One region of the Sporomusa sp. 246TCP1 genome, then DNA from elsewhere that is predicted to be linked to it. Evidence: riboswitches for the same ligand, from Rfam matches in the RefSeq annotation. Region 1 holds a riboswitch; each other region holds the start of a gene.
What was found. Region 1 has a riboswitch for cobalamin ahead of AC1ECB_RS13255 (OmpH/Skp family outer membrane protein). Riboswitches for the same ligand answer to the same signal wherever they lie in the genome.
Positions count from the first base shown of each region.

Region 2: it holds a riboswitch for cobalamin, as region 1 does, so the genes downstream of both, AC1ECB_RS10795 (sirohydrochlorin cobaltochelatase) here and AC1ECB_RS13255 (OmpH/Skp family outer membrane protein) in region 1, are expected to answer to the same signal.
Region 3: it holds a riboswitch for cobalamin, as region 1 does, so the genes downstream of both, AC1ECB_RS10675 (hypothetical protein) here and AC1ECB_RS13255 (OmpH/Skp family outer membrane protein) in region 1, are expected to answer to the same signal.

Region 1 covers NZ_CM170492.1:2,861,562-2,869,743, forward strand. Annotated here, with positions in the region: gene AC1ECB_RS13235 (DMT family transporter) at 1-445, shown strand, start outside; gene AC1ECB_RS13240 (ABC transporter ATP-binding protein) at 490-2,280, shown strand; gene AC1ECB_RS13245 (ABC transporter ATP-binding protein) at 2,273-4,015, shown strand; gene AC1ECB_RS13250 (hypothetical protein) at 4,152-4,499, opposite strand; gene AC1ECB_RS13255 (OmpH/Skp family outer membrane protein) at 4,824-5,279, opposite strand; cobalamin riboswitch at 5,432-5,614, opposite strand; cobalamin riboswitch at 5,867-6,047, opposite strand; gene AC1ECB_RS13260 (helix-turn-helix domain-containing protein) at 6,278-6,442, shown strand; gene AC1ECB_RS13265 (hypothetical protein) at 6,758-8,182, opposite strand, start outside.
Region 2 covers NZ_CM170492.1:2,238,079-2,246,260, forward strand. Annotated here, with positions in the region: gene AC1ECB_RS10785 (ABC transporter ATP-binding protein) at 1-397, opposite strand, end outside; gene AC1ECB_RS10790 (hypothetical protein) at 402-2,045, opposite strand; cobalamin riboswitch at 2,360-2,540, opposite strand; gene AC1ECB_RS10795 (sirohydrochlorin cobaltochelatase) at 2,563-3,513, opposite strand; cobalamin riboswitch at 3,865-4,045, opposite strand; gene AC1ECB_RS10800 (hypothetical protein) at 4,183-4,995, opposite strand; gene AC1ECB_RS10805 (hypothetical protein) at 5,042-5,290, opposite strand; gene AC1ECB_RS10810 (hypothetical protein) at 5,408-5,854, opposite strand; gene AC1ECB_RS10815 (ribonuclease H1 domain-containing protein) at 6,179-6,790, opposite strand; gene AC1ECB_RS10820 (chymotrypsin family serine protease) at 6,871-7,884, opposite strand; gene AC1ECB_RS10825 (patatin-like phospholipase family protein) at 7,925-8,182, opposite strand, start outside.
Region 3 covers NZ_CM170492.1:2,191,722-2,195,896, forward strand. Annotated here, with positions in the region: gene AC1ECB_RS10665 (TonB-dependent receptor domain-containing protein) at 21-1,205, opposite strand; partial or broken gene AC1ECB_RS10670 (TonB-dependent receptor) at 1,207-1,608, opposite strand; gene AC1ECB_RS10675 (hypothetical protein) at 1,682-2,215, opposite strand; cobalamin riboswitch at 2,426-2,608, opposite strand; cobalamin riboswitch at 2,745-2,925, opposite strand; gene AC1ECB_RS10680 (hypothetical protein) at 2,969-3,637, opposite strand; gene AC1ECB_RS10685 (hypothetical protein) at 3,634-4,158, opposite strand.

The sequences.
Region 1 (8,182 bases):
TTTAGCCGCACAAATAAGCTATGGCTATTTTACGGTTTTTTCACGCCCATTATCTGCTACCTACTCAGTCTATCAAATTACTACCTATGTTCTTATTATTGCGACCAGTCTCTTCGGGCTTATTTCTTTGCCTTCTATGTTAGCCGTTGATTGGCAAGCAATACCATGGCCAGGCTGGGCCAGCGCTTTTTACTCAGGTGTATTTCCATTATGTTTGGCAAATTGTCTTTGGATTTGGGGAACAGCCAAAGCCGGTAGTACTATTGCATCTTTATACTTTAATTTAAGCCCAGTCTTCACGGTTGCAGCAGGTTACCTAATTCTTGGTGAGGCCTTCGGTTGGATGCAATTTTTCGGAGCCGTGGTAATTCTTGCAGGTTTATATCTTACCAAGGGCAGAGAACAAAAACGGCAACAATTAAACGCAATGAGTCAAACTAAGTAACATTAAGAAAGAAGCTGTTATCTTTACTTTTAGGAGGAATGAATATGAGTGTTCAAAAAAACTCACTGGTAGCGAGATTGTTTGAATTTGCAGGGAGTTATCGTATTCTTCTTGTATTATCCTGGATTTTATCAGGGCTTAGTTCTATACTGTCGATAGTTCCCTTTATCTGCATTTGGTTCGTGATTCGAGATGCATTAAGAGTGCTGCCGGATTTTGCGCAGGCTGTGGAAACAGCTAAGTCTGGCTGGCTGGCGGTAGGCTTTGCCGCTCTCAGTATTGCTTTATATTTTGCAGGCTTGCTATGCTCCCATTTTGCTGCCTTTCGCGTTGAGAAAAATATGCGTAAAGAGGCTATGCATAAAATTGTAAATTTACCGCTAGGTTTTTTTAACACAAATACAAGCGGAAAGCTGAGAAAAATAATTGATGATAATGCAGGTTTAACACATGCCTTTTTAGCTCACCAATTGCCTGATGTGTCTGGCGCTGTCGTTATGCCTGTAGCAATTTTGACAGTTTTCTTTATCTTTGACTGGAGGCTGGGCTTGGTTTGCTTAGTTCCGCTTTTGCTTAGCCTGTCCTTTTTAAAAAAGATGATGGGCGGCAAAAGAGCCAAGTGTATGAATCAGTACATGAATGCCCTGGAGGAAATGAATACGGCAGCTGTTGAATATGTCAGGGGAATTCCGGTTGTAAAGGTATTTCAACAAACCGTTTATTCTTTTAAAAATTTCCACGAATCAATTACAAAATATTGGAGGTTTGCCTCGGGTTTTGCTTTATCCTGCCGTGTACCCTTTGTTGGATTTATAATCACGATTAACGCACCCTCCCTGCTTTTGCTACCTGTCGGTATATTATTTAGCTTAACGGTAGCAGATTATAAAGGGTTCCTTTTGGATCTTATCTTCTACATGCTGTTTGTCCCTTTGTGCATTGCTATGATGAGTAAAATCATGCGTATGGGCGAAAGTATCATGACGGCAAAAGAGGCCGTTGATCGTGTATATGAAATTATACAGGCTAAAACGCTTGCAGCAGGGAACCTTGATGGATCAATGAAAGATACCGGCATTTGTTTTGAAAATGTGACCTTTACGTATCCTGGCAATCAACAGCCTGCTGTTGATCAAGTGAGCTTTACCGTACCTCAGGGAAAAACCTATGCCTTAGTAGGTTCTTCCGGCAGCGGCAAAACCACGTTGGCCAGCCTTGTCCCGCGCTTTTGGGATGTAAATGAGGGCTGCATTAGAATCGGCGGAATCGATGTAAGGGAGATTCGGGAAACAGATTTAATGCAAAAAATCGCTTTTGTATTTCAAAATACAAAGTTATTCAAAGCCAGTCTGTTGGATAATATTTGCGCAGCCAAACCAGAGGCAAGCCGGAAAGAAGCTCTTTATGCAGCACATCTGGCGCAGTGCGATGATATTTTGGCAAAGCTGCCGCAGGGAATTGATACGGTTGTGGGAACTGACGGCGTTTACCTTTCCGGCGGGGAACAACAGCGGATTGCGTTAGCAAGAGCCATTTTAAAAGATGCTCCGATTATTATTTTAGATGAGGCGACTGCTTTTGCCGATCCGGAAAATGAGTATCAGATTCAGAAAGCCTTCAAACATCTGACGAAAGGAAAAACGGTATTAATGATTGCCCATCGCCTTTCTTCCATTAAAAATGTTGATTGTATCTTAGTCCTGCAACAGGGCGAGATTGTGGAACGAGGTTCTCATGAACAGTTAGTAAAGCAAAAGGGTGTGTATGCCGGCATGTGGCAGGAATATCAAACCTCCGTTTCATGGAAGGTCGGAAAGGCGGTAGGACATGCTTAAATTATTGCAAGAGAAATTTGCACTCAGTGAAAGAGGGGCAAAGGATTTAATCAAGGGCAGTTTATACAGTGCCTTGGCCGATCTTAGTATGATGCTTCCTGTGGGGCTTTTTATCATGCTGCTGGCTGAACTGTTACAGCCGCTGTTAGGGACAAGCGCCTCAACACCTGACCTGATGAAATATGTGCTGCTTGTTTTTGTAGTGTTTATTGTTTTATATTTTTGCCAGTATTTACAGTATTCCAGTGTATTTATTTCTACCTATACGGAAAGCGCCACAAGAAGGATTAATTTGGCGGAAAAACTTCGTCAGTTGCCTTTGTCCTTTTTCGGTAAAAGAGACTTATCGGACTTAACAAATACGATTATGGGCGATTGCGCGACATTGGAACATGCTTTTTCCCATGCTGTTCCACAATTGTTTGGGGCTATGCTTTCAACACTTGTCATTGCCATTGGCTTGCTTTATACAGATTGGCGGATGGGACTTGCCGTATTATGGGTCATTCCTGCAGCGTTTCTTATGATTATTGGTTCAAAATATATGCAGAACCGGGCCGAACTTAAGCATTATCAAGCCAAAAGAATTTGTGCCGACGGTATTCAGGAATGCCTTGAAACCATCCAGGATATAAAGGCCTGCAGTATGAAAGAACGTTATATAGAAGGATTAGACAAAAAACTGGATGCAGCAGAACAGGCGCATATTCATTCTGAATTGACCCTGGGCGCTTTTGTGACCAGTGCACAAGCACTGCTGCGACTTGGCTTGGCCTCGGTAATATTGGCAGGCAGTGAATTATTAATTGCAGAAAAAACCGATTTGCTGACTTACCTGATTTTTTTGATTACGGCGTCAAGATTGTACGATCCTTTGTCCGGAACACTATCAAATATTGCTGAGATTTTTATTGCTGAAATTCCTATAACAAGAATGCAGGAAATGGAAGCACAGCCTGTTCAACGCGGTGAAAAAAATTATAAACTGAATGGATATGACATCGAATTTGACCATGTCGCATTTTCTTACAATACCGATGAACCGGTTTTAAAGGATGTTTCTTTCTTGGCAAAACAAGGAGAGGTGACAGCTCTTGTAGGTCCCTCCGGCGGTGGCAAGAGTACGGCTGCAAAACTGGCGGCACGTTTCTGGGATGCAACTTCCGGTAAGATTACGCTGGGAGGCCAGGATATAACGGCAATAGATCCCGAAGCGCTGCTGAAAAATTATGCGATTGTTTTTCAGGATGTCACCTTATTTAATGACACTGTCATAGAAAATATTCGTTTGGGAAAACGTAATGCAACAGATGAAGAAGTAAAAGAGGCGGCAAGGCTGGCTATGTGTGATGACTTCGTATCGCGTATGCCTATGGGTTACGATACAATTATTGGCGAAAATGGTTCTATATTATCAGGCGGAGAACGCCAGCGTATTTCTATCGCCAGGGCCATTCTTAAAGATGCGCCCATCATCTTATTGGATGAAGCCACTGCTTCCTTGGATGTGGAAAATGAAACAAAGATTCAGGCGGCCTTGGCAGAACTGATTAAAAATAAAACGGTTTTGATTATTGCCCATCGTATGAGAACCGTCGCCAATGCCGATAAGATCGTCGTTTTGTCTGATGGATATGTCTCTCAGCAAGGCAGACCTGATGATTTGCTAAAACAAGACGGCTTATATCATCACATGGTTAAAACTCAAACACAAAATATGAATTGGTCATTATAAAAGTTTGCGATAAATAGACCTTATCTTGGAGCAAGGTAAGACCATTAGTAATTACATAATCAACATCAGGCGATTTCCCCCTGGGCAATCATGTCCAAAATCCGGCCGGCAAAGGCGGCATCATCTAGCTTACCGGCTAAAAGCGGTTCAATCTGCCGCCATACCCCTTCCGGATTGATTGCCAGAGCAGCCGGGAGGCGGTAAAATGCTTGCCAAAGGCCCGGTTCTGAAAATATTCAATGATGGCTGCCGCCGCATGGGCGGTACAGGCCCCCAACTGGCCCTGCTCCGGCACCGGTGTGCTGCACCACTGGCGCAAATCCGCCTTGGCCGGCAAAGGCGCGGCCGCATCGATCCCCAGGCGTTTTATCGTTTCCTGCAGGTTGGGATGGCACTCATCATAGTCGCGCAGATCGGGCAATGGCGGCCGCCAGCCGGTGCCCACGATTTTGTTGTCAGGCAAAATGACCTGTGTATTCATCATAATCCTCCTTCTCCCTCTAAAAAATTGTGTATTCATGACAATCCTGCCTTGCTCTCTTCCTCCCTGTGAGAGACAAGCGATTCCGGCGATATCGGCAAACAGGCCCGGACAATCTGTCCAGGCCTGGTTTGCCTCTGCCTGGGCATCAGCGCGGCAAAGTTGCGTTGGTTTAGAAGAAATACTGGGCGGTCAAATAGTAGGTCCGGCCCTGTTGCGGGTAGGTGACATTATTGCCTCCTGAAACAAATTCATATCGCAGCCTGTCCGGACGTCGTTAGCACGTCCGGGCAGGACGGTTAGGCTCAGGTACACTATCGCTGCTGCTTATTGTTTTACTTTGGTTATCACATCGGCGGTGATATCTGTACCACCGTAGACCACGGTTGCTGCGTCAAAAATTGCTGTCAGTCCTTTTTCCTCAGCGACGGCCTTAATGGATGCCTCAATTTTATCTCCCACCGGCTTCATCAATTCATCTTCCCGCTGGGCTTCCTGCCGGGCCAATTTATCGCTGTAGGTTTGCTTGTCGGCTGCCGGCAGATCTTTGGCATTGGTGTCGTAGTCTTTTTGTGCCTCGTCCCGCAGGGTCTGGATACGGTTCATGAGGTCCTGTATGCCGGGGTAACTGGCGAAAACTTGTTGTCGGTTAACATAGCCAACCGTTTGCTTGCTGTTGGCCTTGGCGGCCAGCGTCTGGGTCGGCGCTAACAGTCCGAAAATGCCGGATACGAAAAATGCAATTGCGATCAGCACTGCCAGTTTGTTTTGTAATTTTTTCACTGGGTATACTCCTATCATTTTTCTTTGGCCTGTCTTCCCGCATCGTCTGCGGGCAAACAAAAAACTCCCTGACCGGGAGTGTGGTTACGCTAAGCTACCGGCATGTCCCGGCAACGTTACGTAATCCCCTCCCCATACCTCGTGGGTGAAAAACGGCGATTGTCGGACAGGCAGTTCTCCTGACTTGCGGTTCATGGCTTTGCCAAACCTTCCCAAGACCTTCATCCCAGTGGCATATCTCGGCATTGCTCCCCGTTACAGTGGCGGGACCGTGTTGGCTTTGCACCAAACTTCCCTATTAAGCCCTTGCGGGCACCTATCCCTTGCAATATTCAGTTGTTGTTTCTGTAATTGTTGCTTTTTGACACAATCCAGGATGAATTAATACCCTGGCCAGAGTATCCTCCCAGGCATTTACTGGCGCTCCCTGGCAATCAGGCAACCCGTCCTGCGTTACCAGCTACCGGCACTAGTAAACAAAAGAAGCCCCTCTGCGATAATCACTCAGAAAGGCTTCGGCGTTTATACGGCAACACTGCCGGTGTAAACTACACATCAAATCCCCTCCCTGAGCACGCGCAGGTCAAATGGTGACTGTTGTACAGGCAGTTCTCCTGACTCTGGTTCCTCGCGCCGCCAAACCTTCCCAGGACTTTCCTCCCAGTGGCATTTCTTGGCTTTGCTCCCCATTACATTGGCGGGACCGCGCCGGTCTTACACCGGCTTTTCTATGAAGCCCTTGCGGGCACCTGTACCATTACACTATGTGGTTGTCCGCTTCTTGTTATTAATTTATTTTAACACAGCAATTGCCAATTGTCACCAATTTTCGTTCTGCTTTTTCCTGTCTTTTCTGACACGTTTCCCCTATTTCTTCATGACCCACCGGCTATCCGGGCAGGCCCGCTGATGTTTATTGAGGGCGTGTTTGTTGTAACCGGTTGCATATTTTTTATTCTAGGAGTATACTATAAGAAAAGGACTGACGTGTTACTTATATACGCACGTATCGCATGCAGGCAGCAACCTCCATGCTGCTTACGAGTCAAGATAGCATCACGGTTATTGCCGGTAACGTCGGCTATGAAAATTCCAGCAAATTTGCCAGTGCCTTTAAGGCTGTAATGCATATTTCTCCCTCAGCTTACCGAAAATCGCTTTGACTAAATGGAGCTAAAACAATCTATATGGAGTATTAGTTCTATATCATCTTCTTTAAAATAGAAGTCAGTTGCAAAGCTGCAGCAGACTTCTATTTTTTGTTGAAGGGAGAATAAATTATGGAAAACTCACTGGTTGCGAGATTGTTTGAATTTGCAGGGAGTTATCGTATACTTCTTGTATTATCCTGGATTTTATCAGGGCTTAGTTCTATACTGTCGGTACTGCCCCAGGAGTTGCGGGTCAGCCCGTCCCTACCGTTCTGTTTTTCACTAAAAAGACATGCTGTTTCATGGGGGATGCCTCCTTTTTCAATACTAACCCCTTTCTTCTTTAGACAAAATACATTCCCGGTACAGTGCTTTAAGCAGATGTTTCTCATTGCTCTTGCCGAGATATACAATCGGCTTATTATATTTGCCGGCATAGTTTACCGTCCGGTAAAACAAGCTATGCCCCAAATGTTTCCAATTGATCACAATGACATCGGCCGCATCCAGTACCGACAGATCGAATTTCACATTTTCAGACGAAATCATGCTAAAGTTTTGATACTTTTGCTTTAGGCGTTGCTGCCAATCCGTACGCCCGCCGAGAATAACAACCTTCAGCCAGGCAATGGCTTCGATGATTTCCGGACTAAGCTCCTTTTCCGGCTCGTTTTCCTGATTTGAGGAGGCAAGCAGCTTGTCCAGTATCCGATTGGTATCGTCCAGTTTTTCCTGCCATTGCTCGCTTTCTTTTTGCCGGGCAATCTCGTTTTTATCTATTTTAAGCTGGAGTTCATTCAATACCCTTTGTTTGGCCGCCAGCATTTCTTCCAACACCGCATTCTTTTTCTGCACTTGGGCCAGCTCTGCTTTCAGCTTGTCAACTTGCAAACGCTTGGCCGCCGTTTTTCCCTCCCGCCGGATTTCCCGTAACGCAAAGGTTCGCAGGTTATCATACTCGACCGCACAAGCACGGATCAGCAGCGTGCGAGCGAAAAAATCCAGGGCCGCCTGCTTAAGTTCAGCCGTTACCTGAGTCTCGTCGGGCAGGGAGGCAGCCATCGTCTCTATGGCGCGCCTGAGTTCCCACCGGCTGACCGGCACCCGCGCAATGGCGTCGAACGGCAGGCCGCTGAAGTTTTCTCGTTTGAACATATACCCGGTGGTCCGGGTATATTCTAAAGTATGAAAATACTCGTCCAAACTGGCCGGAATTCCCTTTAGTTTTTGGTCAATGGACTGCCAGAGCGTTTCGGACAGTTCTTTTTGCCGGTCCGTCAAGACGGAAGCTGGCCGTTCCCCTGTCATTTTTTCCTGCGCCCGGAGGTGGGCCTGAAAATTAGAGTGGAACAGGGGTCCCTGTTCCGTGAGGGTTTTCCCGAAAGCATTGACCAGATGCCAAAAAATTGCAAAATCGCCGTCCAGCATATCCTTTTTATTGACATACGGCTTAAGCGGCCGCTGACGTTTGTCCAGCAGCACCGGCGGCGCGGGCAGATTGCGCAATTCACGGGGCGTCACTCTGGGTTCTTTTTTCATTAACAACCGCCAAAACGATTCGAATGGGACTTCTTTGTCTTTTGTTTTTACATACGTATAAATCGGCCGCCAGCATTTTTTCAGCAGTTGTTCAAACGCCGCTGCCGCTTTTTGTCCGTTGTCATTTTCCTGAAACGAAGTGACAAGCAGGTCTGTGGCTTTTTGGCAATACAGTTCGGTGAGTACGTCACTTTCCCGGAAATAGCTGTCATA
Region 2 (8,182 bases), 620 kb from region 1:
CTACCAGTTGCAATGCTTCCCTGACTTGTGGCTCAATCTGGGCGGAGGTCATTCCCATATTTTCCAGAACAAAGGCCACTTCATCAAATACTGTTGTTGAAAAAATTTGATCATCCGGGTTTTGAAATACCATGCCTACTGTGCGGCTCATCTCGGCCACACCTAAGTCACTCGTAGACCGCCCGCCGACCAATACTTCTCCCACAAGTGTTCCGCCGCTTTCATGGGGAATCAGGCCATTGAGCATCTTCAATAACGTACTTTTACCACAGCCTGTTGCTCCTGTCAGCAATAAGAATTCTCCTGCTGAAATGTGGAGACTAACATCTTTTACGCTGGGAGTACTGCGATGCCTATAGGTAAATGAAACATTACATAGCTGTACCATACTATCCATCTCGTCAGTCCCCCCCTACTCTGGCTAATCGTTTACCTAAGGCTGTGCCACAGGCAGCGCCGACTACTGTATAGATAAATCCGTTAATGCTCAAAACCAAAGCAATATACCAGGCAGCATAATACATGCGATACAAAAATGCCATAGCCTGCAATCCTACATATGTTGAAATAGTATCAGCCACGCCACAGCTAATAGCCAAAAGCACGATTTTGCCCCAGGGTATGCTTTCATCTTCCCGTTTTTGCAGCCAGCCATACATCCCGCTGCCATAAATCAAAAGCTCCAGCAAGAGCGCCTGCATACCATAGTTCAACAAAATAATGGGTGAAATTTGTCCAAAAGCCAGCATACCTAAGAGCATGCGGACAAGGGTCATAAGTGCCACTACACCCGGGCGGGGAATTAAGATAACCAGTGCCACCACCATCATATAGAGAAATACACCATTAAATAGGCCGGTAATCAAAAAACCGAACGGCCCCAGTAGAATATGAAAAAAATCATTTAGCAAGGTTGACGGAACATTAACTACCGCAAACGCAGCCGCGCCAAATAAAGCGATGGTTACCAGCCAGCGTGTTTTTAACACCGTCAGCACTTGTCGCAAACGTCTAAGTGCCACAAACAGACCTGCCAGTACCATTAGTGTTGCCATACTGACCACTACCAGCGCCTTGTTGTCTTTTTTTACAATAATAAGCGGCACTTCACACACCAGCGGCGGCTTTATTCCGTCTTGTAGTTCTGCTTGAAGAATATAAGTACCACCAGTCAAATCACGTTCATCTGCATATACCGGTATCTGCAGACGTTGCCAGGAGTCACCATTTAAGGCTGTAAAAGCTTCTAAAAAATTTTTTTGCCGGTCCAGTGCTCCGCCATTTACATCTTCATTGGTTGAGCCAGGAGTAAACAAGCCGTTCACCGGCTGATGACTGGCTGCATCCAACAGCCGGACAGTAACAACAGCCAGCTTCTGCACCCCGGACGGATTTACAATATCCACTCCCAAATGCGTTACCGGGTGAATGGCTTCAATCTCCTGATTAGAGGCGCCTTTGCCGACGACTAGATTTTTGTAATAGTCCCATTGCCGGTCTCGTAATACTAAGACGTTGCGACCCATACGGTCATCTGTTTTGCCGTCTTTATCCAAAGGTAAAACAATACCTGCCATGGTTACAGGAGCGGCAGCTTTACCGGTACCTACCTCTACATTAATCGGCACCTGCTGCGTAATTTCTCCGGCTGTAACAGCAGCTGTATACTTACCAGGCGGCAGCTCTGATGCCACTTGAAAGGACAGTAAGTCATACCACTGGCTGTAACCGCCTGCCAGCAGTTCTTGCCTTGTTAAAACATAATGGTCTGCTTGTTGGTTTATCTCCCAATTTTCCTGAGAACCAGCAGGCTTAAAACCCGGCGGCAGGCTGATAGTTATGACTATCGCTTTATCGGCTGAATCGCGGTTTTCAATACTAAAAAGCGCTGCTGCTTGCGTACCAGGAGTCACAGAATCCCTGACTTTCCCGAGATAATAGGGAAATTGACAGGAAAAAGACAGGCCATGCTGGGCCTGACCAGTAATTGTCAGCAATACAAACAGCACTGTTACTAAACCGGTCAGTGCTTTTTTGATGGGCAAATGCTTTCCCCCTTTTTTAGCGATAAAAAAATGCAGCCCCTGTATTTTTTAAGGGATGCATTTTTTCTTTTATCGTCGTATAAGCAGCCTCCTTGCATAAATTCTATTATTTATGTCATAGCAGAATTGAAAAAAGAAAGGGTCAATATTGACCCGCGCCAACGGCGCAAAGTTCTTAAGGAGCGTAAAGAAAATGGACTAAAATATTAAAACTCCTGGCCGTGGAAGGTCAGGAGTAATAACCAGTAAACGAATTAAGCTAGGTACACTTTGAAAGTGCCTACTAAATCCCCTCCCCATACCTCGTGGGTAACACGGTGATTGTCAGATAGGCAGTTCTCCTGACTTCGGATCAATGCTTGCTTAAACCTTCCCAGGACGATCATCCCAGTGGTATATCTTAAGCTTGCTCCCCGTTACAGTGGCGGGACCGCGCCGTCATTTAAACGGACTTCCCTATTAAGCCTTTAAGGCACCTATCTCGGATATATTTAATTTTCCATAAAAAAATTTGTGTCTAATTAATAACCGGAATGGCCGGACGATCTTTGCTTCTTTCGGTATAAGCTCCGGTAATAGCATCTTTTACATGTTGTACATAGATATCTTGAATGCCAACATTTTCACCGAGTCCATGAATATAGGTTTCTACTTTGAATCCAGCGGCGATCAACTGTGATTTAAAGGATTCCTTATCGTCACCAGCCATATCGTTATTTGCATGATCGCCGGCAACCAACATAATTGGCATTAAAGTAACTTTTTTAATTTTATTGTCTTTTAATTCCTTAATCACATTTTCAATGGTAGGATAACCCTCTACTGTGAATACAAAAACATTTTTTAAACCCGCATCCTGAATTTTCATTTGAAGGGCTGCATAGGCTGTATTAGAAGGATTTACGCCGCCATGACCCATTAGGGCAATTGCTTCACCTTTTCCTAATTTAGGGAATTGAGTTTGCATTGCTTTAATGGCAATCAAATAATCATCCGGTTTTTCACCCTCTTGTCCGGTGTAGTACAGGACCGGGCGACCAACGGAAATTTTTTCAAAGGATTTCTTATAATTATCAACTACATGCATAAGTTTTGCATATTCATCACCAGCTTCCATATGCAGCGGTTGAATAATAATTTCTTTATAACCATCGGCTTTCAATTTATCAAGTGCCTGTTTTTCTGTATCAAAGTGCAATCCGTCACGATCAGCTAATCGTTTAATAATAATACGAGAGGTAAATGCATGGCGAACTTCATAATCAGGGAATGCAGCTTTAATTTTGTCTTCAACCGCTTCTGTTGTAATTTTACGCGTATCTGCAAAAGTAGTGCCAAAGCTTACAACTAAAATTGCTTTTTTCCCTGCTGTTGCTTCGGCAGCATAGGTTTTTTGTCCAATAATAAGGACCCCAAAACATACTGTCATCAAAAATAAGGTCATCATAATCCAAATGGTTTTTTTCAAAATTCTTCACTCCTTATTTAGTACAAATATTTAGTGGAAATTTACAGAGAACTCAATTCACCTCCATATTGAAATAATAAGTAGACTTACCTCTTGCGTATTGGTTTATTTATATCATAGCAGAATTGTAAAAAGAAAGGGTCAAAAATGACCCGCGCAAAAAAGCGCAATGTTCAAAAGGAGTGTAGAAAAGAAAAATGGCTTAAATATTAAAACTCTCAACCGTTAAAAGTTGAGAGTAATAAACAGTAGAGTAAATACAAAACTCCTGGCGTATAAACCAGGAGTGAATTAGCTCAGAACGCTAAAAGCGTTTACTGTAATCCCCTCCCCATACCTCGTGGGTAACAAACGGTGATTGTCAGATAGGCAGTTCTCCTGACTCCGGATCGTTACTTGCTTAAACCTTCCCAAGACTATCGTCCCAGTGGTATATCTTAAGCTTGCTCCCCGTTACAGTGGCGGGACCGCGCCGGCATTTAACCGGACTTCCCTATTAAGCCTTTAAGGCACCTATCTCGTACATATTTAATTTTTTATTATATGAATAGAATATCATTCTTGAAAACAGTTGTCAAGCCTTAATTAGTTATCAATCTAAAGAGCCGTATGGAAACTTTATGTTTCAATACGGCCCTTTAACGTAAACGTTATTACCGGTCATTGAAGTTAATCTACGTCTATAATCAGCCGCCCTAGTCTCTTACGTCTATGACTATGTCCCCGAAAAAAACTCTGATAGCCTCTACGGATTGGCGTATAAGTTATAATAACCTCGCCATTATCGTATCTTTCAAGGGCAAGATCAATGGTTCCGTTAGGATCGGCATTGTAGGAGCCACCACCGCCTCCAGCACATAAATTAGAACCAGCACCGCCACCACTAAATCCACCACCGCCTCCACCTCCTAGTCCACTATCACCCGCACCACCTCCACCGCCTCCAAAGCCACCGCCTCCACTTCCGCCTTTAGCACCAGCATAAATCGCAGTTCCACCCTCTGAATTACCTTGCGCACTTTGTCCGTTTGACAATATACCTGCCCCACCGGAAGCGCTGGCAGAACTCAGTCCACCATAACCACCTGTACCCCCGCTTCCAGTGTTATTTTCTCCAGCATTACCCTCTTGGGAAGTTGATGCGTTGAGTCCATTTGAATCCGTATCCGCCCCGCCACCACCACCAGCGGCAACAAGCAGGGCATTATTTTTAGTAATATCGGAATATTCTTTGCCACGCCAGACAAATGAGCCGCCACCGCCACCGCTGCCACCTGAACCATAGCCCATTCCCCCTACTAGAATTGCAAGAATTTCCCCTGGTGTTACAGTAAAATTACCCTGTACTATTGCACCAAAACCACTAAAACCAGTTGATGCTCCACCACTCGCACCAATAGCCGTAATTGTTATTGAGGTTACGTTTTGGGGCACAGTGAAACGATCCAATTCCTCTTTATAGCCAAATCTTACAGTCTCCAAAAAATATACCACCCTTCATAAGAACATTAGTCTTTTCACTATTATCTTATGAAGGGGGGTTCTTGAAGGTTTCAATCGGAAGTTTTGCGCGCAAAAAGGCTAACCTCACAGCAAAATCTGCAAGGTTAGCCTCTAAGTTATCTACACGCAAAATTTTTGATTGCCTCAGAAGAATAAAGTCGCGGGCTGCCCAGCTATGGAATTCATACTTTTCTTGCATATCTTCAAGGACTTCCGCGCCATAATCATAAGTAAAGCAGAAAAGATGACAGGCTTGCATCTCAAACATGGTCATCTAAATGTAGCCAAGCTCCGCTATTGTTTTACTGCCATTTACCTCAAATTGCCGCCAAATTTTCGGCGTGTAATCCACAAGTTCGGCATAAAATCTGTAGATCGGATGTATCGCCATTTACTCTCTCTCCTGTTTGTCGCGGTATTTGTACGGTATATCGTTTTCCTCGCACCATTCCTTGACAATCCCTAGGAACGCCAGGGAGCGAAAGGCGTAATAGGACTTTTCAAGCCCAGCATAATTTAATGTATCCTTGAAATGACGAAATGGCTTCCTACCGTTTAATGCGCGGAACAACTGCTCGCGTTTGCGGGCATCTATGGTAGCCTCTGCGAAATCCTCCATAATGTCATACTCGCGAATATCATACTGGTTCGGAAGTCTGACATAATCACGAGAGTTTTCGATTTCCTCCGCCAGTTCCTCGTCTGTTTCAATATAAACTCCATCAGAAAGGGCGACAAACTCGCCTGTCGCTATATTCAGATACTGTTCCCAGTGATCCATCGTTTCTTCAAGCTTGTCTGCAATATCTTCTAAAAAGAAAAGCGATTTTCCAGACATGCGTTATCACCTCCGGCAATGCGTGCTAAACAACGATTATTTCTCCTCATTTGCCATGAAAAGTTCGTTTGACTTCTTGGTAAACCTTGAAAGTTGAACACTTCTGATTAAATATATCACAAAATTTATTAAAATTCTATCTGGAGGACCGTTTTTGTTCTAAGATAAGAGAGTATATATTTTTGAGAGTTATGGAGGCATTATAAAACAAGGGGTTTCAAGTATAAGACCCCGGCATAGGAGGCCCGCACCCCTCGTAACTCCCGTAACCCCTCGGCCTTTGCCGGAAAAAGCGTTCCGCAGGAGTTCAAGATTTTTTCTTGTTCACTGCCTTCTTAATGCCTCTCCTGCAAGCTTGTCTGCTAATTCATTGCCAGCAATACCAGAATGTCCGGCAACCTTTTTAAACCTTACCCAACTTAGATAAGGGCGAATAAATACAGAATAGGCTGCCGTAATCTTATTATTGGTTTTCCATTTACCTGTAGCCCATTCAGATATACCTATGTAGTCATGGTGAATTGTGATTGCGCCAATATCCTGTGTTTCAGCCCATTTTACTGCTTCAATAGTAGCTTCCAGCTCGCCGGCAATATTGTGGATAGCAACTGCTTCGGCATTCTGACCTACGCCACTGGCTGTATGGATTACCTCTGAGCCATTGTACACCGCAAACCCCCAGCTATAGCGCTTGTTGTGATAGCTGCCATCAACATATATATCATAGTACTCACCTGCCGGTCTTTCGTCTTGATTGCTGTCTAGCGGTGTACCTGGAGCATTGCCGCTTATATAGTCTTGAGCTTCCGCTTCAGTAGGGAAGCTCTTAAACAATGCTCCAGAGTATCCGGTCACTTGTTTTTGGCACTCTGCCCATGTTTTATATACTCCAGGTTGTTTGCCCACTTTTACCGCATAAAATTTCTTTGGTGCCATAGTTCCTCCTTGATTTTAGCCATATAACCTAATGCTATGTTATCATGTTATATCAGTAAATTCATTATGAATTTTTTAAATCACAGGCAAATATCAAGTTTATCAAGAACATGTTGAATTTTATTGAACATTGTAGCTCGTTCTGAGCCGGCAAATAATAGCCCGACAGCATAATTATCATTTGTTAGCACCAACGAGCCGCTATCACCAGGCATACTCATGGGACCGGCTAATATCTGGTCAGTAAATATGCCATATTTTTGATTACTCATACTGATTTTTACAGTTAAATTTGTTGCCAATACCAGGCCGGAAGTTACCCCGGTTGTCCGTCCGCTTTTTTTTATGGGCATGCCTAAAGTTGCTTCTTTTACGCCGGCTACCAAACCAATTTCTAATATCTCTGCACTAATATCTGCTGGATTTACCGGCACTGCGACGGCACAGTCAACATAATTAAGTTTTTCGCTTTCCCGCAATACCCGAACTTGATATCTGGGCTGAAAAAGGTGAATGCATTTATTAAGCAGTGATTCAAAGGTCTGAGCAATTTTACAGCGTGGAAAAGACATTTCACTATACAATGGCACAAATCTCGCTAGATGGGCAATCGTGCTGCTCTCTAAGTTACCGCCATCATATATCCCGGGTTGAATAATAGGATCGCCAATACTAGCGCGAGCGTCGCTGCCGTTAGTGATATTTGCTAATACATGATTGTTAGATAATAGCAGGAGTTCTCCTGTGTTTTTATCTTTAACAACTGCGCCGAAAGTTCCCGCTGAAATCTTATAATGCCCCAGACTCATTCCCGGTTGAGCCGGACGATTAAAATCTAATCTTTCTTTTTGCAGCCTAATATCGCCAACTTCTATTATGTCTGTTGCTATGTTAGCTATTGTTTTTGGTACTACCTCGCTGCGCTGTAACTCTGAGATACGGTACTTTTTTTTGACAAGTATTGTTAACGTTTCTTTTCCCGTATTTTTACCGCGAACATATTTATGACCTTGCCCAACCCCAACTATATTATTGTCAAGGTTATCCTTTTTTACAAGTTCATGAAAGATTCCGGGTATATCCACTATATTCATATCTTCTCCCCCTTCGGTGCTTCCCTACAGTAAGAGCAGATTATAGTAATTGTTTAATTTCGTTAATTTTTTCAAAGGCTGCTTGATAACCGCGTTTTACAAACTCGTTATTCTGTTTAAAATCTTTATGATTTAAATCAGCTACTTGTGGTCTAATAATTATATCTGCATACTGCTCAGATTTCATTAAAGTGACTTCTCTGCCCATAATCTCAATACATTGCATCAGTATTTCACCAACAGAGTCGATTTCATAGTTCGGCTGACCAGTATAGCCTAAATCAACAGCAATAATTTT
Region 3 (4,175 bases), 670 kb from region 1:
TTAATTAATGAACCTGAGAATCAGAAATTATATTGCATTGTCACATAATAAGTTCGTCCCTGCAAAGGATAATCGGCATTATATACGTAATTTCCCTGGTGGATCTTCAATTTTGGTCCCCTGTTAAAGATATCATTGCATCCTATAACTAATTGGGAATTTTTAGTAAAGTTGTGCTTAACTCCCAGACCAATGGTCGTCAGGGAATCTTGTATTGATGGTGTGTTTTCGTAATAGGAAGTATACATTTCACCAACATATTTAACCTCGCCAAAAACAATATTCTTTTTATCAGGGCGATAACCTAAGCGCAGATAACCCTCCCAGTCCGGCGTATAGGTTCGATGCACGGAGTAAGGTTCCTGCTTAACAGAAGGAGAATCATTCCATTGAACGGCAGAAGTTTTAAGATAAGTTGCGCCTATGCTCAGATCCCATTTTTCCCAATTAAAATCTGTCTGCAGTTCAATACCGCGAGCTGTACCATTGGCAGAATTTGAATAACTCCAGTAATCATAGCCATACCGCCACAGCATTAAGAGTTTGTCCGAATCGCGATAAAAATAAGTCAATTGGAGTTTACTGTCAGCACCCAAAAGCTTACCATCCCAAATAGCACTGATATCAAACTGTTTTCCTTCTTCCGGTACCGGGAAATTTAGTCCCTTAACGTTGCTATTGCTTGAAATAGGTGCCGGCAAAATACCGCCTCCGTCACCTGCTATCTCATATAAATTTAATAAACGGTAATAGGTACCGCAGGTAGTTCGCAGCGTAAAGTTCTCATTAACCTGTTTTTTCAAGGCCAACTGCCAGGTAGCCTTGTTATCCTGCTGGTCGATAGCTTTAAACATCCACTCGGCAGGAGTCCCCGCATTATTGGCCCAGCCTACGGCATTGCCGCTGTGTATTTCGGATTGGTTATAACGTACGCTCGGCGTCAGCCACAGGTCGCCTTTCCTATTGAGTGTTATCGTATCCTGCATCTGTACATTGAACAGCTTTTGACTATAATCCGTACGATAACGGTTAGCTGAAGAATAGCCTGTTTCCAAGGTACCATCTGTAATACCAGAACCGGCAACATCCATATTTTCATCAGAATAATTAACCATAAATTCCACTAAATGATTTTTGCCGGCTTTATAGGTACCGTCAATAGCACCGCCCCAACGGCTGCTGTCATAAGCGCTCCATTTGCGCATAGGTATTTTGATCTACGGCAGCGTCACCACCGAGATTTGACAAAACGCCGTCAACAAACACGCCTACCTGCGCAGCGGTAGAGCCACGCACACTGACAGTCGTGTATTGCCCTTTACCGTTAACTTCACGTACATGAACACCCGGCACTTCTTTTAATAAGTCTGGTAAAGATTTCTGTTCTCCCTGATAATCGTCCGGTCTGATAACTGTCACTGTACCTGGGGAAAGCTTGCTCTCCCAATCCGGTCTTGCCGCTTCTACTGTTATTGCCTCTAAGGAAAATTTGGGGTTAGTGTTACTCTGGTCACTATTTTCTTCGGCATACCCAGTTGCGTTTACGCAATTAAGCCCCAAAAGCAAAGCAATAACTATTCTCTTCTCTAAATCCTTTTTTTTATTCATCGCTAAGCCCCTTTAATAATTATTTTTCACATTAATGATAAATTAGGTTCTCATCCTCAATAAAATCCGTTCATTACTGGTTCCGCGAAAAAGCCTTTGCTACTTCATACATGGAATCAGCAAATGTTTTCACCGGTACCTCCTTGAAAACTGCTTCTTTTGCTTTTATTTCTTCCAGCAAAACACCCTGAGCACTGTAAACTTTGGTTTCCATAACAAGATACTTTCTTTTATCGACTTTAAAAGTCATCTGCATTTCGCTAAAGCCTACCTTATCATCGGCATTGAGTTTTGCTTTGTATTGTTCATTCAATTGAGTAACAACCTTGGAGTTGGTGAATATCGTTCTCACAAGAACATTGACACTATTTTTCTCATTTTCAACCATTGCCAGAGATTTGCAATCAAACATATATATACCTATATCATTGGCAAATACTCCTACCCAGCGCTCTCTTTCTTCCTCCGCCGGTGTTAGTTTCTTCTCACGTGAAATCTTCATTTCCCAACTTCCACTTGCAGGTTCTTCAGCCTTTTCGGCAGCATAAACAGACAAAAATGGCACTAAACTGAAAAGCACTAAAAATACGATTATTTTTTTTTTCATTCTCCGCTCCTTTTCAAATAATCCGCATACTAAACTTGTTTAGCTACCGCTATTCATTAAATATAGGTACGCGACGACCAGTATTAATTGTCTCACCTCTTTCTATAGCAAATAAAAAAACTCCCTTTTGGGGAGTGCTTACGCTAAGCTGCCAGCTTCTTTAGGGTCTGGTAACCTTACGTAATCCCCTCCCTGTCACTCGCAGGTAAAATGGTGATTGTCAAATAGGCAGTTATCCTGACTCCGGTTCATGGCTTTCCCGCGCCTTCCCAAAGCGATTGCTCCAGTGGCAACTAGGCGAGATTGCTCCCCGTTTACAGTGGCGTGACCGTGCCGGTCTTTAACCGGCTTCCCTATTAAGCCCCGCAGGGCACCTATTCCGATATCCTGTGATATCTGCTATGCTGTTGTTGGTAAGTCATTGCTTGTCCCACCTGGTGACAAGCGTAAATAAAATAACCCCCCTGTAATATTATAGGGGGGTTACGTCTGCTTGTTCATTAAATCCCCTCCCCATCTTCGCAGGTCAACGGTGATTGTTGTACAGGCAGTTCTCCTGGCTCTGGATCATTACGCTGCCAAACCTTCCCAGGACTTGTATCCCAGTGGCATCTCTTGGCTTTGCTCCCCATTACAGTGGCGGGACCGCGCCGGCCTTTCACCGGCTTTTCTATGAAGCCCTTGCGGGCACCTGTACCTTTACGCTATGTATTGTCTTATATTTGCTATTGTTATAGCCGCCTGACAGCAGATTCAAAACACTTTCCCTAGACTACACTTACCGGCGGCCATGTCATTTTCCATTGCTGTCTTCTGACTGCTTTGCCTGATTAAATGACAAAGTTCATATAAGATGGTTGTTACGATCTTAGGATGTACTTTGATTGACGGTATCGGAGGAACCAATTCTACCAGTTTTTTCTCGTTCAGGTATTCTATTACCGCATAATAATCCAGTTTTTTGCGTTCTTCCTGACAGTGCTCCCTAAATTGTTCGGTAAACGCTTTGGTATCATTCAGATTTCGAATTAGTTTAAAGTAATTCGGCAGCCGATTGTGATTGTTGGTAAAATATTTTTTGAAGATCAGTATCAAGACGGCATATACATCTTCGGTGCTAAAGTTTATGACCCGCCCTTGTTGTCTGTCAACATATATGGCATTAAATAACGAATAGCAGAAAATAAAAAGAAAATACTGATTAAAATCGAGGGGATTGGCGGCATTGGGCAAAAACAGACTGAATTTTGTTATCACATACAAATACCGATTTAATTGTCTTTCGCTAAGCTCATCCGGTTTTTTTACCACTTCCGCTAACACCTCTGCGGCCCATTGTACGATTTCTTGATCGGCCGCTTGCCGCTCACTGGGGGTTGCCGTATCCAGGTGAACGAAATCAATATTTGGCATTTTGATCATAGGCATCCCTGCTTACACTTTTTAGCAATATAGTACATGGATTCAGCAAAGGTATTTGGCGTAACAGCAACAAATTTGGCAGTTTTCTTGGTATCTTCCACTACAATTCCTTGTTCGCTAACTATCCTGGTCTCTGTTACTGCATACATTTTTTCCTTTAGCTGAAAGACCATCTGCATTTCGCTGAGAGTGACTTTGTCACCTGCGCTCAGTTTTCCCTGATACTTTTCGTTCAAATTGCCGATAATCTTCGAATCGGCAAAAATGGTTCTAATCAGAACATGCACCAAATTTTTATCGGTTTCATCAATGTGCAGTGATTTATTGTCAAATCTATAACTACCAATGTCATTGGCATATACATCAGACCAGCGTTGCCGCTCGATTTCTTCTGCGGTTGGTTTTTGCAAAACGCTTATCTCCCAAGTTAGCGGCGAAGTATCTGCCGGTTCTGCGGCCTGTACAGAAATACCGGGAAGTAAGAAACAACCCACAAGTAATAACAGTACTGAATTCTTCATTGTAAATGCTCCTTTAC